One region of the Ewingella sp. S1.OA.A_B6 genome, then DNA from elsewhere that is predicted to be linked to it. Evidence: predicted binding sites of a transcription regulator. Region 1 holds the regulator's gene; each other region holds the start of a gene.
What was found. Region 1 encodes PhoB, which activates phosphate uptake and scavenging genes when phosphate is short. Its sites were predicted from a motif close to CTGTCATAAAACTGNCNNAT; they were not measured.
Positions count from the first base shown of each region.

Region 2: a site for PhoB is predicted at 1,667-1,686, ahead of phnC (phosphonate ABC transporter ATP-binding protein). Genes of this name have one in related genera too.
Region 3: a site for PhoB is predicted at 2,307-2,326, ahead of pitA (inorganic phosphate transporter PitA). Genes of this name have one in related genera too.
Region 4: a site for PhoB is predicted at 1,850-1,869, ahead of ACMV8I_RS17920 (MIP/aquaporin family protein). Genes of this name have one in related genera too.

Region 1 is NZ_JBLJFK010000002.1:249,668-252,717, forward strand. Features, by position in the region: gene phoR (phosphate regulon sensor histidine kinase PhoR) at 1-1,071, opposite strand, end outside; gene phoB (phosphate response regulator transcription factor PhoB) at 1,236-1,925, opposite strand; gene sbcD (exonuclease subunit SbcD) at 2,166-3,050, shown strand, end outside.
Region 2 is NZ_JBLJFK010000001.1:206,169-209,218, forward strand. Features, by position in the region: gene dld (D-lactate dehydrogenase) at 1-1,553, opposite strand, end outside; gene phnC (phosphonate ABC transporter ATP-binding protein) at 1,727-2,557, shown strand; gene phnD (phosphonate ABC transporter substrate-binding protein) at 2,642-3,050, shown strand, end outside.
Region 3 is NZ_JBLJFK010000009.1:123,882-126,931, reverse strand. Features, by position in the region: gene uspB (universal stress protein UspB) at 295-630, shown strand; gene pitA (inorganic phosphate transporter PitA) at 721-2,235, opposite strand; gene ACMV8I_RS16210 (BaiN/RdsA family NAD(P)/FAD-dependent oxidoreductase) at 2,553-3,050, shown strand, end outside.
Region 4 is NZ_JBLJFK010000012.1:84,593-87,642, forward strand. Features, by position in the region: gene glpK (glycerol kinase GlpK) at 1-779, opposite strand, end outside; gene ACMV8I_RS17920 (MIP/aquaporin family protein) at 825-1,685, opposite strand; gene zapB (septal ring assembly protein ZapB) at 2,267-2,506, shown strand; gene rraA (ribonuclease E activity regulator RraA) at 2,583-3,050, opposite strand, start outside.

The DNA of each region.
Region 1 (3,050 bases):
GTTATCACTGACCTGAAACTGCGCGCCCAGAGGCGTCTGCTGCCAACTGATTTCAATCCGCGTGCCCGTTGGCGTATGGTTAACTGAGTTATAGACCAGATTCGACACCGCACTACGCAGTTGATCTTCATTGCCAAACACCTGCAACTTGTCATTGACGCGAAATACAATCTCATGGCGCCCGCTGCTTAGCGTCTGCACTTCCCGCTCAAGCATGCCCAGCATCAGCGGCATATCAACCCGCTCATTAAGATCGATGTTAGTCGCGGCCTCAATACGTGACAACGTCAGCAGTTGCTTCACCAGCCCGTCCATGCGGCGGGTCTGTTCCTGCATGGTATCCAGCGCTTTGGTGCGGAAAGGCTCTTCAAGTTTGGCGTCTTCCATCATCTCGAGATAGCCCTGCAACACCGTCAACGGCGTGCGCAGTTCATGGCTAACGTTGGCGAAGAAGTTACGTCGGGCGCCTTCGAGCTGACGCATCTGGGTCACATCGCGCGCTACCATCAGCAACTGTCCTTCAGAATAGGGCATGACGCGAAATTCAACGTAGTGATCATTATTGAGCTGCAGATTCAGTGCACGGTCAAATTCGCGGGCCTGCACCCAGGCGCGGAATTCAGGATAACGCAGCAGGTTGAAAATATGCTGACCGTTATCTTCCGGCCAGCGAAAGCCGAGCAGCTCCTGCGCCAGACCATTACACCAGAAAATATTGCCCTCTTCGGTTGCCAATACGACCGCATCAGGCAGGGATTCTGCACCACTGCGAAAACGCTTAATCAGTTGCCCAAGTTCGCGCCGCCGACGCCGGTTGCGCATTTGCATCTGGTTGAGGCCATAAAACAGCGGCTCCCAGCTCCAGCGTCCATTGGGCGGGGTAATGCTGCGATCGAGCCAAAGCCAGTGAGAGAGTTTAAGCTGGTTATAGTAATTCCAACCCAGCGCCGCCAAAACCGATGCAAAAAGCAGCCATCCGAAATGGCCGAAGAATATACCGATGATCAATGCTGGCAAGCAGAACAGAAACAGTTCACCGGCCAGTCGATTCCAGGACAGACGTTCTAACACACAGATTCTCCGCTATAACTAAGTCAAACCAGTATGCTAGATACCCCAAATAATTCGAGTTGCAGAAAGGAGGCAAATAAAGAAATCCCGATGAGCTTACTTAAGTAAGTGATTCGGGTGACTGAGCGCAGCCAACGCATCTGCAACTTGAAGTATGACGGGTATCAGTAGCGCGTTGAGAAACGGTAACCGGTTCCGCGCACGGTTTGAATCATCCGGTCGTGCCCGCTGCTTTCCAACGCTTTGCGCAGCCGACGAATATGGACGTCCACCGTGCGGTCTTCTACATACACGTTAGTGCCCCAAACGTTATTGAGCAACTGTTCGCGGCTGTAAACGCGTTCTGAATGCGTCATAAAAAAGTGCAGTAATTTAAATTCTGTTGGCCCCATGTCGAGCGCCTGTTCGTTAGCCATCACGCGGTGTGAGGACGGGTCAAGGATCAGGCCCTGCATGTCGATGACGTCTTCCACTGCCATCGGAGAAATGCGGCGCATCACGGCTTTAATGCGCGCGACCAGCTCTTTCGGTGAGAAGGGTTTGGTTATGTAATCGTCAGCACCCACTTCCAGCCCACGCACCCGGTCTTCTTCTTCGCCGCGCGCCGTTAACATCATGACAGGAATTTCACGCGTTAAAGCTTCGCGCTTGAGATGCTTGATAAATTGAATGCCGGAACCGCCCGGTAGCATCCAGTCGAGCAAGATAAGCTCGGGAAAAGGTTCAATCAACCGGGCGATCGCCGAGTCGAAATCTTCCGCTTCAATGGCCTGATAGCCATTCTGTTCCAGTACGAAGCAGACCATTTCACGGATCGGAGCTTCATCTTCAACCACTAATATACGTCTAGCCATCGTAGATCCTGCCAATAGGTTAGCGATCAATTGTTTGATTGCGGAGGCATTATGCGTCAGTTTTGTGACGTTTTTATGACTAAAAAGCATGAAATAACCCCGGCAACCGAACTAAGTGTAGTTAAGCCGTCATTATTACGTCATGTCACTGAAATGTGCCTGATTTAACGGGGACACTCGCACCCGCTGGCGTTTATACTTTGCGGCAATACGTCCGGCACACTTCACCACGGGAGTTTCATGCGCCTGATCCATACCTCAGACTGGCACCTTGGTCAGTATTTTTTCACTAAAAGCCGCGCCGCCGAGCATCAGGAATTTTTACGCTGGCTGACGGAACAGGTGGAAAATCATCAGGTTGACGCGGTGATTGTCGCCGGAGACATTTTCGATACCGGTTCGCCACCGAGTTATGCCCGTGAATTATATAACCGCTTTGTGGTGGAGTTACAGCGTACCGGCTGTCAGCTGATTGTGCTGGCCGGAAATCACGACTCCGTCGCCACACTCAATGAATCACGCGAACTGCTCTCCTGCCTCAACACACGGGTCATTGCCACCGTAGGCGAGGATTTATCGCAGCAAATTTTAGTGCTGAATCAGCGCGACGGTACGCCCGGCGCAGTGCTGTGCGCCATTCCATTTTTGCGCCCGCGTGACCTCATCGCCAGTCAGGCCGGGCAGTCCGGCAGCGATAAACAGCTGGCCTTACAGGAAGCCATTGCCGCGCACTACGATGCACTGTATCAGGCTGCGCTGGCCGAGCGTAAACGCCTCGGCGTGCCGGTGCCGATCATCGCTACCGGCCATCTAACTACCGTCGGTGTCAGCACCTCAGATTCAGTACGTGACATCTATATCGGCACGCTCGACGCCTTCCCCGCGCAGGCTTTTCCGCCGGTTGATTACGTGGCGCTGGGTCATATTCACCGCGCCCAGTGCGTGGCAAAAACCGAACACATCCGTTACAGCGGCTCACCGATTGCACTGAGCTTTGACGAACTGAGCAAAGTAAAAAGCGTCTACTTACTTGATTTCGATGGCGCAACGCTCAATTCCGTCGACACTCTGGAAATTCCGCAATTTCAGCCGATGAAGATGATTAAGGGGCCGCTGGCTGACATC
Region 2 (3,050 bases), on a different contig from region 1:
GCGTCGAGGATTTCCAGCATCTGGTGTTTGAGTTTTTTACTGTCAGCCCCTTTTCTGACGATGTAATCCTGATGGAAAACGTGGCACATAAAGTGGCCGTAATAGAGTTTTGCTACCAGTTGATTATCGATTTCCGGCGGCAGGGTTTCGAACCAGTCAGTGTCGTTGCGGCGCAGTGCGATATCCAGTGCCAGAATATCTTCCACCTCTTTTTCGTGTACTGCGTGATAACGCACGGCGGCACCGGCGGCGGCGAAGCGGTGGAGGAAGGCTTTCTTGCCTTCATCATCGGTGCATACGAAGAAGTCGCCCTCATTCTCACTGAAGAATTGGCTAAGGAAGGTCTGTGCCTCGTCGATTCCTGCACCGGACATTTTCAATAGCAGATGATGTTCATAGCGGTCGCGGTATTGTTTCATCCGCGGTGGCAGATGGTTGGGCAGGGCCTTGCTGATACACTGCATCACCCGGTCGCTAAAGTTTTTGGGCAGGAACGGCACTTTGCTGACGTGGGCATCAAACTTACCTTTGGCGCTGAACATGTCCGGCATTTTGTCGGTGCCGAGTTTATCGATCATCATGAACGTGTCTTTGCCATAGACTTCGGCGATGTCGAAAATGTCGCGGTGCATGTATTCGCCAGCGACGGGCAGGTTTTTGAAATCACGCAGGATCTGCCGGCGCAATTCGGTCAACACGGCGGTACTGTTGGTACCGATATAAAATACTTGCTGCTGGCTCTCGGCCGGGAAGGTATCGAGGCGCACGGCGAATACGGCCAGTTTGCCCGCACAACCGGAGGCTTCGAACAGGCGGCGCTGGTCGGCATTAAAACGCGATGGCGTATCCGCTTCGACATCACGTACCCGTTCTGCGTAGTCATGGTCAGAGGCCCTACGCTGGTCGTGGCTGATCTCTTCTGCTGTGAAATTACCCTGTTCCAACCGCGTCAGTATCTGTTCCGGTGTATCACCCAGGGCGATCCCCAGATGGTTAATCAGCTGTAGCTCACCCTGAGCGTCGATTTGCGCATACAGCGCCATCTCGGTATAAGCCGGGCCGCGTTTCACCAACGAACCGCCGGAGTTATTACAAATTCCGCCGACCACCGAGGCACCGATACACGAAGAACCGATCACCGAATGGGGTTCGCGGCCATAGGGTTTGAGGATTTTCTCCAGTTTATATAGGGTGCTGCCAGGGAAACCAATCACCTGATTGCCGCCGTCGAGCAGTTCAATATGGTCGAGCTTCAGGGTGCTGAAAATCACAATGTCACGGTCATAGTCGTCACCGCTGGGTGTGGAACCCTCGGTAAGGCCAGTATTAGCGGCTTGCATGATGACAATTTTGTCGGCGTCGACGCAGGCTTTCAGCAGTTGCCATTGTTGCAACAGGGTCTGCGGGAACACGACAGCCAGCGCTTTACCGCCGCCCGAGCGAAAGCCTTTACGGTAACGTTCCGTATTACTGTCGCCTGTTAAGACGTGACGGCTACCGGCAATCTCTTTCAGACGCGAAATCAGCCCCTGATTGTCCTGATGAATGCTCATTTCTTCTCCTTCCGTTTTTCGCTTGAGCGCAATTGGCACCAGAAATAATCATAGACTTAAATGCTGTCAGGGGAAGTTTAACGTCACCGGAAGGCCATTAAAGCATCATCAATGTGTCATAAAACTCGCGCTTAATGACTACCATAATCTGTAAGCAACCGAGAGACAGCATCATGGCGCAAGCTCAACTTAAGCTGGCACAGGCTGAATATCCTCAGGCCCGGCCACAGCAGCAGAACAAAGTGCTCGACGTAAAAGGGTTGGTGAAATCCTATAAATCCGGTCAGCGCGTACTTGACGACATCAGCTTTGACCTGCATGCCGGCGAGTTTGTTGCCGTGATTGGCCGCTCTGGCGCAGGAAAATCGACGTTGCTGCACGTGCTCAACGGCACTATTCCCTTGTCAGAGGGCAGCGTGGTTTGCCGCTATGAAAACGGCGAGCAGCAACAACTGGCCGGTCTGACCGGTAAGGCTCTGCGCCGCTGGCGCGCGGGTTGCGGCATGATTTTCCAGGACTTCTGCCTGGTTCCGCGTCTTGACGTGTTGACCAATGTGTTGCTTGGCCGCCTGAGCCAAACCTCGACGTTAAAATCCTTTTTTAACCAGTTTGACGACGAAGACCGCGCTCGTGCGATCTCGCTGCTCGAATGGTTGCATATGCTGCCGCATGCGCTTCAGCGTGCTGAGAATCTCTCCGGCGGCCAGATGCAGCGTGTAGCGATTTGCCGCGCATTGATGCAGAACCCGAAAATACTGCTGGCCGATGAACCGGTGGCCTCGCTGGACCCGAAAAATACCTTACGTATTATGAATGCGCTTAAAAAAGTCAGTGAAGAAAATATCGCCGTGATGGTGAATTTACATTCAGTTGAACTGGTTAAAGACTTTTGTACGCGGGTGATTGGTATTGCCAAAGGGCAGATAATATTTGACGGTCACCCTGACCAATTAAATGATGACATTCTTCATCAGTTATATGGGGAGGATGGCGAAGCACAATAAATAAACAGTGAAACATGTTTTTTTACGATTTTTTATTTTTATTTATCTCAACTTTATCTCCTTCTACACAAGGTCATATATTAAATGAAGAACTTATTACGTCTGGCGGTATTGGTGGCAGGTTCATTGACCGCGATGCACACAATGGCAGAAGATGCACCCAAGGAACTTAATTTGGGTATTTTGGGTGGGCAGAATGCTACTCAACAAATCGGCGATAATCAGTGCGTAAAAGATTTCTTCGATAAAGAATTAAATGTCGATACCAAACTGCGTAACTCCTCTGATTACTCCGGCGTTATTCAGGGCTTAATCGGTGGGAAGTTGGACATGGTATTAAGCATGTCACCGTCCGCATTCGCCTCGGTTTATATTAATAATCCGAAAGCCGTGGATATCGTCGGCATCACAATTGATGACACCGACCAGTCTCGTGGTTACCACTCTGTGGTGGTGGTGAAAACCGAAAGTCCGTACAAAAAGTTGTCTGACC
Region 3 (3,050 bases), on a different contig from region 1:
GCTAAAATGCACGGATAAATCAAGCCCGTCGCCTCGTTTCAAAAAAGTGATCCTGACGCAAAGCCATATAAGCAAATAATATGAAGATGCTTCCCCCTTTTTTATTTCATTCCCTACACTGAATAATAAGGGGCTGGCGTTGTACGCCAGTCGCTTCTGGTATTTTTTGTGACGGCAGGGTTAGCGGGTGTAATTTGACCCGGGGTGAGATGTTCTGGGCAGTAGAGCGAAGCGGCGGGCTGGCGCGATTTAAAGGCGGCACTGCGCGTTGTAAATTCGTCTTGAGGGGGAATTATGATCAATCCCGTTGCGCTGTTTTGGGCTTTATGTTTTGTCTGCGTAGTCAATATGCTGCGTTACTACTCTTCTTTGCGGGCATTGCTGGTGGTGTTACGCGGATGCGATCCTTTACTGTATCAGTATGTCGATGGCGGCGGTTTTTTCACTGCCCACGGGCAACCGGTTAAGCAGATCAGATTGGTTCGGTATATCTACTCACAGCGCTATAACGATCATCACGATCCAGAGTTCATCCGTCGTTGTGAACGGGTGCGCGGCCAGTTTGTTCTGACTTCGGCCCTGGCAGGGTTCATACTCATCAGCATGATGGCAATGCTGATTTGGTATTAATGATCTGCTCATGGAGGATTTTTTGAGACTTCGAAAAAAGAGAAAGGCGGCTTAACACTAAGCCGCCTTTTTTATTTCAACTGACTAAATTTAAATCAATTTCAGCGCAATCCAGTACAGCAAGCCGGAAAGTACAATCGATACCGGCAGGGTTAAGATCCATGCCATAGCGATGCTTTTCACGGTTTTACTCTGTACGCCACCGCCGTCAACCAGCATGGTGCCAGCAACAGCAGAAGAGAGCACGTGGGTTGTGGAAACGGGCATTCCGGTATAACTGGCGACACCAATCGACACGGCGGCGGTTAGCTGCGCCGACAGGCCCTGTGCGTAAGTCATCCCTTTCTTACCAATTTTCTCACCGATAGTGGTCGCAACGCGTCGCCAGCCAATCATGGTACCCAGCGCCAACGCCAGGGCGACAGCGATGATGATCCAGATGGGGGCATATTCTACTGTTTGCAGAATGTCGCCTTTCAGCTTGCCCAGGAAGCGTTTCTCTTCTGCCGTGGTTTCATCCAGCTTGGCTACTTTGTCTGCGGTATCCGCTACACACATCAGCAGGCGACGCATATGGCTGCGCTGCTCTGGCGACAGGTCGCTGTAAGATTGCAGATTAGCCAGCAGCGTTTGAGTGCGTTCAATCGCATCCATCGCGTGAGAGCTGTCGCAATGGAACACTTTCTCTTTCTGAGTATCTGCCGCGTCTGCCGCTGCTTCATCCGGAGTGGGTACGATGGGGGTCAGCGCTACCACGTGCGGTAAGGCATTACCATGTTGCTGATAGAACTGCTGCAGATTCGTCACGGCGTCGCGGGTACGGGTAATGTCGTAACCGGTGGCGCTCATGTTCAGCACGAAGCCTGCAGGAGCCACACCAATCAGCACTAGCATAATCAAGCCGATACCTTTCTGGCCGTCGTTAGCGCCGTGCGAGAAGCTGACACCAATGGCGGACAGAATCAGGCCGATACGCGTCCAGAATGGTGGCTTCTTCTTACCGTCTTTCTTTTCTCGTTCGGCTGGCGTCAGGTGAATTCGTGCGTGCTTTTTGGTGCCACTCCAGTAGCGGCGCAGCACGAAAATCATGGCACCAGCCATTATCATTCCGACCAGCGGAGAAATGATTAATGACGCGAAAATACCAATCATCTTCGGAATGTTTAACGCATCGACCACTGAGCTGTGGGTAACCAATGCATTGGTCAGACCAACACCGATAATGGCGCCGATGAGTGTGTGAGAACTGGAGGCCGGCAGGCCAAAATACCAGGTGCCGAGATTCCAGATGATGGCAGCCAGCAGCATGGAGAACACCATGGCCAAACCGTGAGTGGAACCGACATTGAGTAATAAATCCGTTGGCAGTAAATGAACAATGGCATAAGCCACGCTCAAACCACCGAGCATAACGCCAAGGAAGTTAAATACCCCTGCCATGACGACCGCAAGCTGCGAGCGCATTGCACGGGTATAGATGACAGTAGCTACTGCGTTAGCCGTGTCATGAAAGCCATTGATAGCTTCGTAGAACAGCACAAACAGTAACGCGAGAATCAATAACGAGCCGGTATGGAAATCCAATCCAGCAAATAAATGCAGCATATTTGTTACGCCAGTTTGTGGTCATGAACGCCGCGCATTATCTGCGAGAACAGGGGGGTGGTAAAAGGAAAATATGACATTTTTTTGACTAGAAACAGTTAATGCTTTTTCTTATTCAATACTAATTACTTTAAAATCAAAATGTTACTTGCTTAATGTGATGTAACATTTGCTTACTATAGCTATGTTTGCGCAGACTGGCTGGTTTCGAGCTCCCGCGCACCTTACAATCGCCGCCCATAGCGCGTTTACGGCGATAGGCCAGGCACGCCATTTATATAAACGTAGCTGAAGATTCAAAGAAAAGTGAGGCCGATGTGGAGCAGGTAGATGTAGTTGTCGTTGGCGCTGGCGCGGCTGGTATGTTTTGCGCGGCTCTGACCGGGCAGGCTGGCCGCCGGGTGATGCTGCTGGATAACGGCAAAAAAATTGGCCGTAAGATCCTGATGTCCGGCGGTGGCCGTTGCAACTTCACCAACCTCTATACCGAACCGGCGGCTTATCTTTCTCAAAATCCGCATTTCTGTAAATCGGCACTGGCACGTTATACCCAGTGGGATTTCATTGATATGGTCAACCGTCATGGTATTGCGTGGCATGAAAAAACCCTGGGTCAATTGTTCTGTGACGATTCGGCGCAGCAAATCGTAGCCATGCTGGAAAGCGAATGTGCGCAAGGTAATGTAGATGTGCGTCTGCGTAGTGAGATCACCGAGGTAGAGAAAACCCAAAGTGGCTTTGAAATCAAGGTTAATGGCTCAACTGTAAGTACTCACTCACTTGTAGTTGCGAGCGGCGGATTATCAATGCCGGCT
Region 4 (3,050 bases), on a different contig from region 1:
AGCTGGCCATAGAGCGCGGCCTGCTGATCGCCGGCAATACCCGCGATAGGAATACGCGTGCCACCTTTACCACCGATGTTAGTCTGGCCATATATCTCAGAAGAAGAACGGACCTCCGGCAGCATGGCGCGCGGGATATCCAGTACTTCCAGCATACGTTCGTCCCACTCCAGACTGTGAATGTTGAACATCATGGTACGCGAGGCGTTGGTGTAATCTGTAACGTGAACGCGTCCCTGGGTCATTTTCCATACCAGCCAAGTATCAACAGTACCAAACAGCAGCTCGCCGCGTTCTGCGCGCTCACGAGAGCCTTCAACGTGGTCGAGGATCCACTTCAGTTTGGTGCCGGAAAAATACGGATCAACCACCAGGCCGGTGTTGTTACGGATGTACTCTTCCATCCCGTCTTTCTTCAGCTTTTCACATATATCAGCTGTGCGACGGCATTGCCAGACGATGGCATTATAAATCGGTTTGCCGGACTCTTTTTCCCACACGATGGTGGTTTCACGCTGGTTGGTAATACCAATACCGGCGATCTGGTCTGAGTTGATGTCGGCTTTCGCCAGTACTTCAACCAATACGGAACTTTGCGAAGCCCAGATTTCCATCGGGTCATGTTCTACCCAACCGGATTTTGGATATATTTGCGCGAATTCACGCTGTGACACACTGATAATATTGGCATCGTGGTCCAGGACCACTGCGCGGGAACTGGTGGTACCTTGGTCCAGCGCGACGATATATTTTTTTTCGTGAGTCGTATCTGCTGACATAATAATATTCCTACGAATTAGAGTGCTGTGGAACGGTTTAGCCGATCAGGCTTTGCGTTGTTTGGCTGACTGCTGGGCGGCCGCCTCTGCTGCTGCTTCTTCTGCGTCGTGAATTTCATACGGTAGATGGCGACCGATCAGCGCTTTATAACCGAAGGCGCCAAGGCATGCCCCAATCAGCGGACCAAAGATAGGCACCAAGAAGTAAGGGATATCGCGGGCGCCGGTGAAGGCGACTTTACCCCAGCCGGCGAAGTAGGCAAATACCTTCGGACCGAAGTCACGTGCCGGGTTCAGTGCAAAGCCGGTTAACGGGCCCATTGACGCACCGATAACCGCGATCAAAATACCGATAAGAAGAGGTGCCAGCGGGCCACGTGGAATACCGTTGCCGTCATCTGTCAGGCCGAGAATTAAGGCCATCAGAATCGCAGTGATCACCGTTTCAACTAAGAATGCCTGGAAAACACTTATATGCGGATTTGGATAAGTTGAGAAAACCCCGGCCAGATCTAAGCTTTCTACGCTACCGCGTACCATGTGGTGAGTTTGTTCAAAATCGTAGAAAAGATTGTAGTAAAGGCCGTAAACCAGTGCTGCGGCGCAAAAGGCCCCGGCAACCTGCGCGAGAATGTATGGCAGAACTTTGCGTCCTTCAAAGTGTGCGAACAGACAAAGCGCGACGGTAACTGCTGGATTAAGGTGAGCGCCAGAAATCGCTGCAGTTAGGTAAATGGCCATCGCCACACCCAACCCCCAGATGATACTGATTTCCCACTGACCAAAAACTGCCCCGGCAAGCTTCAGCGCGGCAACGCAGCCTGCACCGAAAAAGATAATAAGCCCGGTGCCCAGAAACTCAGCGATGCACTGACCTTTTAATGTGGAACTCATGGTTTGGCTCATAGTCGGATCCTATAAAGGATGATGTTAAGGGTTAGTTATATTTTTTCTTACTAGAAGTATTGGAACGTAATCGGAATAAGACGTTCATCATCAAATGAGAACGTAATGTGAATTTATCGTTAACGAGCATAAACGAGAAATAGCGAAATCAAATTTTGCGTGTTGTGTCATAAAAATGAGCGATTTCGAGTGTGTTGTGCATTCACTCTCTCCTGGAAAGCGGTCTTGAGTCCGGTTTATTCCTCATTATTTGATTCTCGCTCTGCCGGCGTTCTATTCGTCGCATCTGGGCAACGTTATGCGAAATTAGCCTGCGATTCTCGCGACAACTCGTGCTTTTTAAGCATTTGCTGATAGTTTTGACGATAAAATTGCAACAGACTGCGTTTAGGTTAGGTATGTTGCTAGACACGGCAAGACTGGCTACATACAATCGTGTTTCAAGACATCGACGGGTTTTACGGCATTTTCTTCAGGAAATATCAGGAAAATCTGCGCGGTGCGAGAATTTTTGAGCCGTATCCGGATGATGCGGCAGAACTTACAAGATGTGCGCCTTGCGAACATAAGGGGACCGAAGAATGTCATTTGAAGTATTTGAGAAATTAGAAGCAAAAGTTCAGCAAGCGATTGATACCATTACCTTGCTGCAGATGGAAATTGAAGAGCTGAAAGAGCAGAACAACACGCTTTCTCAGGAAGTTCAGCATGCCAGCGGTAATCATGAGTCTTTGGTACGTGAAAATGCACAGCTGAAAGATGAACAACACGTATGGCAGGATCGTCTGCGTGCGCTGTTGGGTAAAATGGAAGAAGTCTGAATCCCGACTTTGGCCCATTAAAAAAGGACGCCGCGGCGTCCTTTTTTAATGGGCTGTCCCAGCCACAAGAGATGATTTACTCAATATCGAGCGGGTCTTCAGACAAAATGATGCCGGTGTTATCAGCATATAAGTGGTCACCGGTGAAGAAAGTCACGCTACCGAAATTTACGCGGATGTCACTTTCGCCAATACCTTCACTGGCGGCACCCGCAGGGATCGCAGCCATTGCCTGAATGCCGATATCAAGGTCTTGCAAGTCATCCACCTGACGGACAGCACCATAAATCAGGATGCCTTCCCACTGGTTTTCCAGCGCCAGTGCAGCCAGGTCAGCGTCGAGTAATGCGCGACGCACCGAGCCACCACCGTCAACGACCAGCACGCGGCCTAAACCGTTCTGCTCGAGCAGGTCATAGAGCAAGCCATTGTCTTCGAAGCACTTCACCGTGGTGATCTGCCCGCCAAATGAAGTACGTCCGCCAAAGTTGGAGAACAAGGGTTCAACGACATTCACTTCTTCGTGATAGATATCGCATAGTTC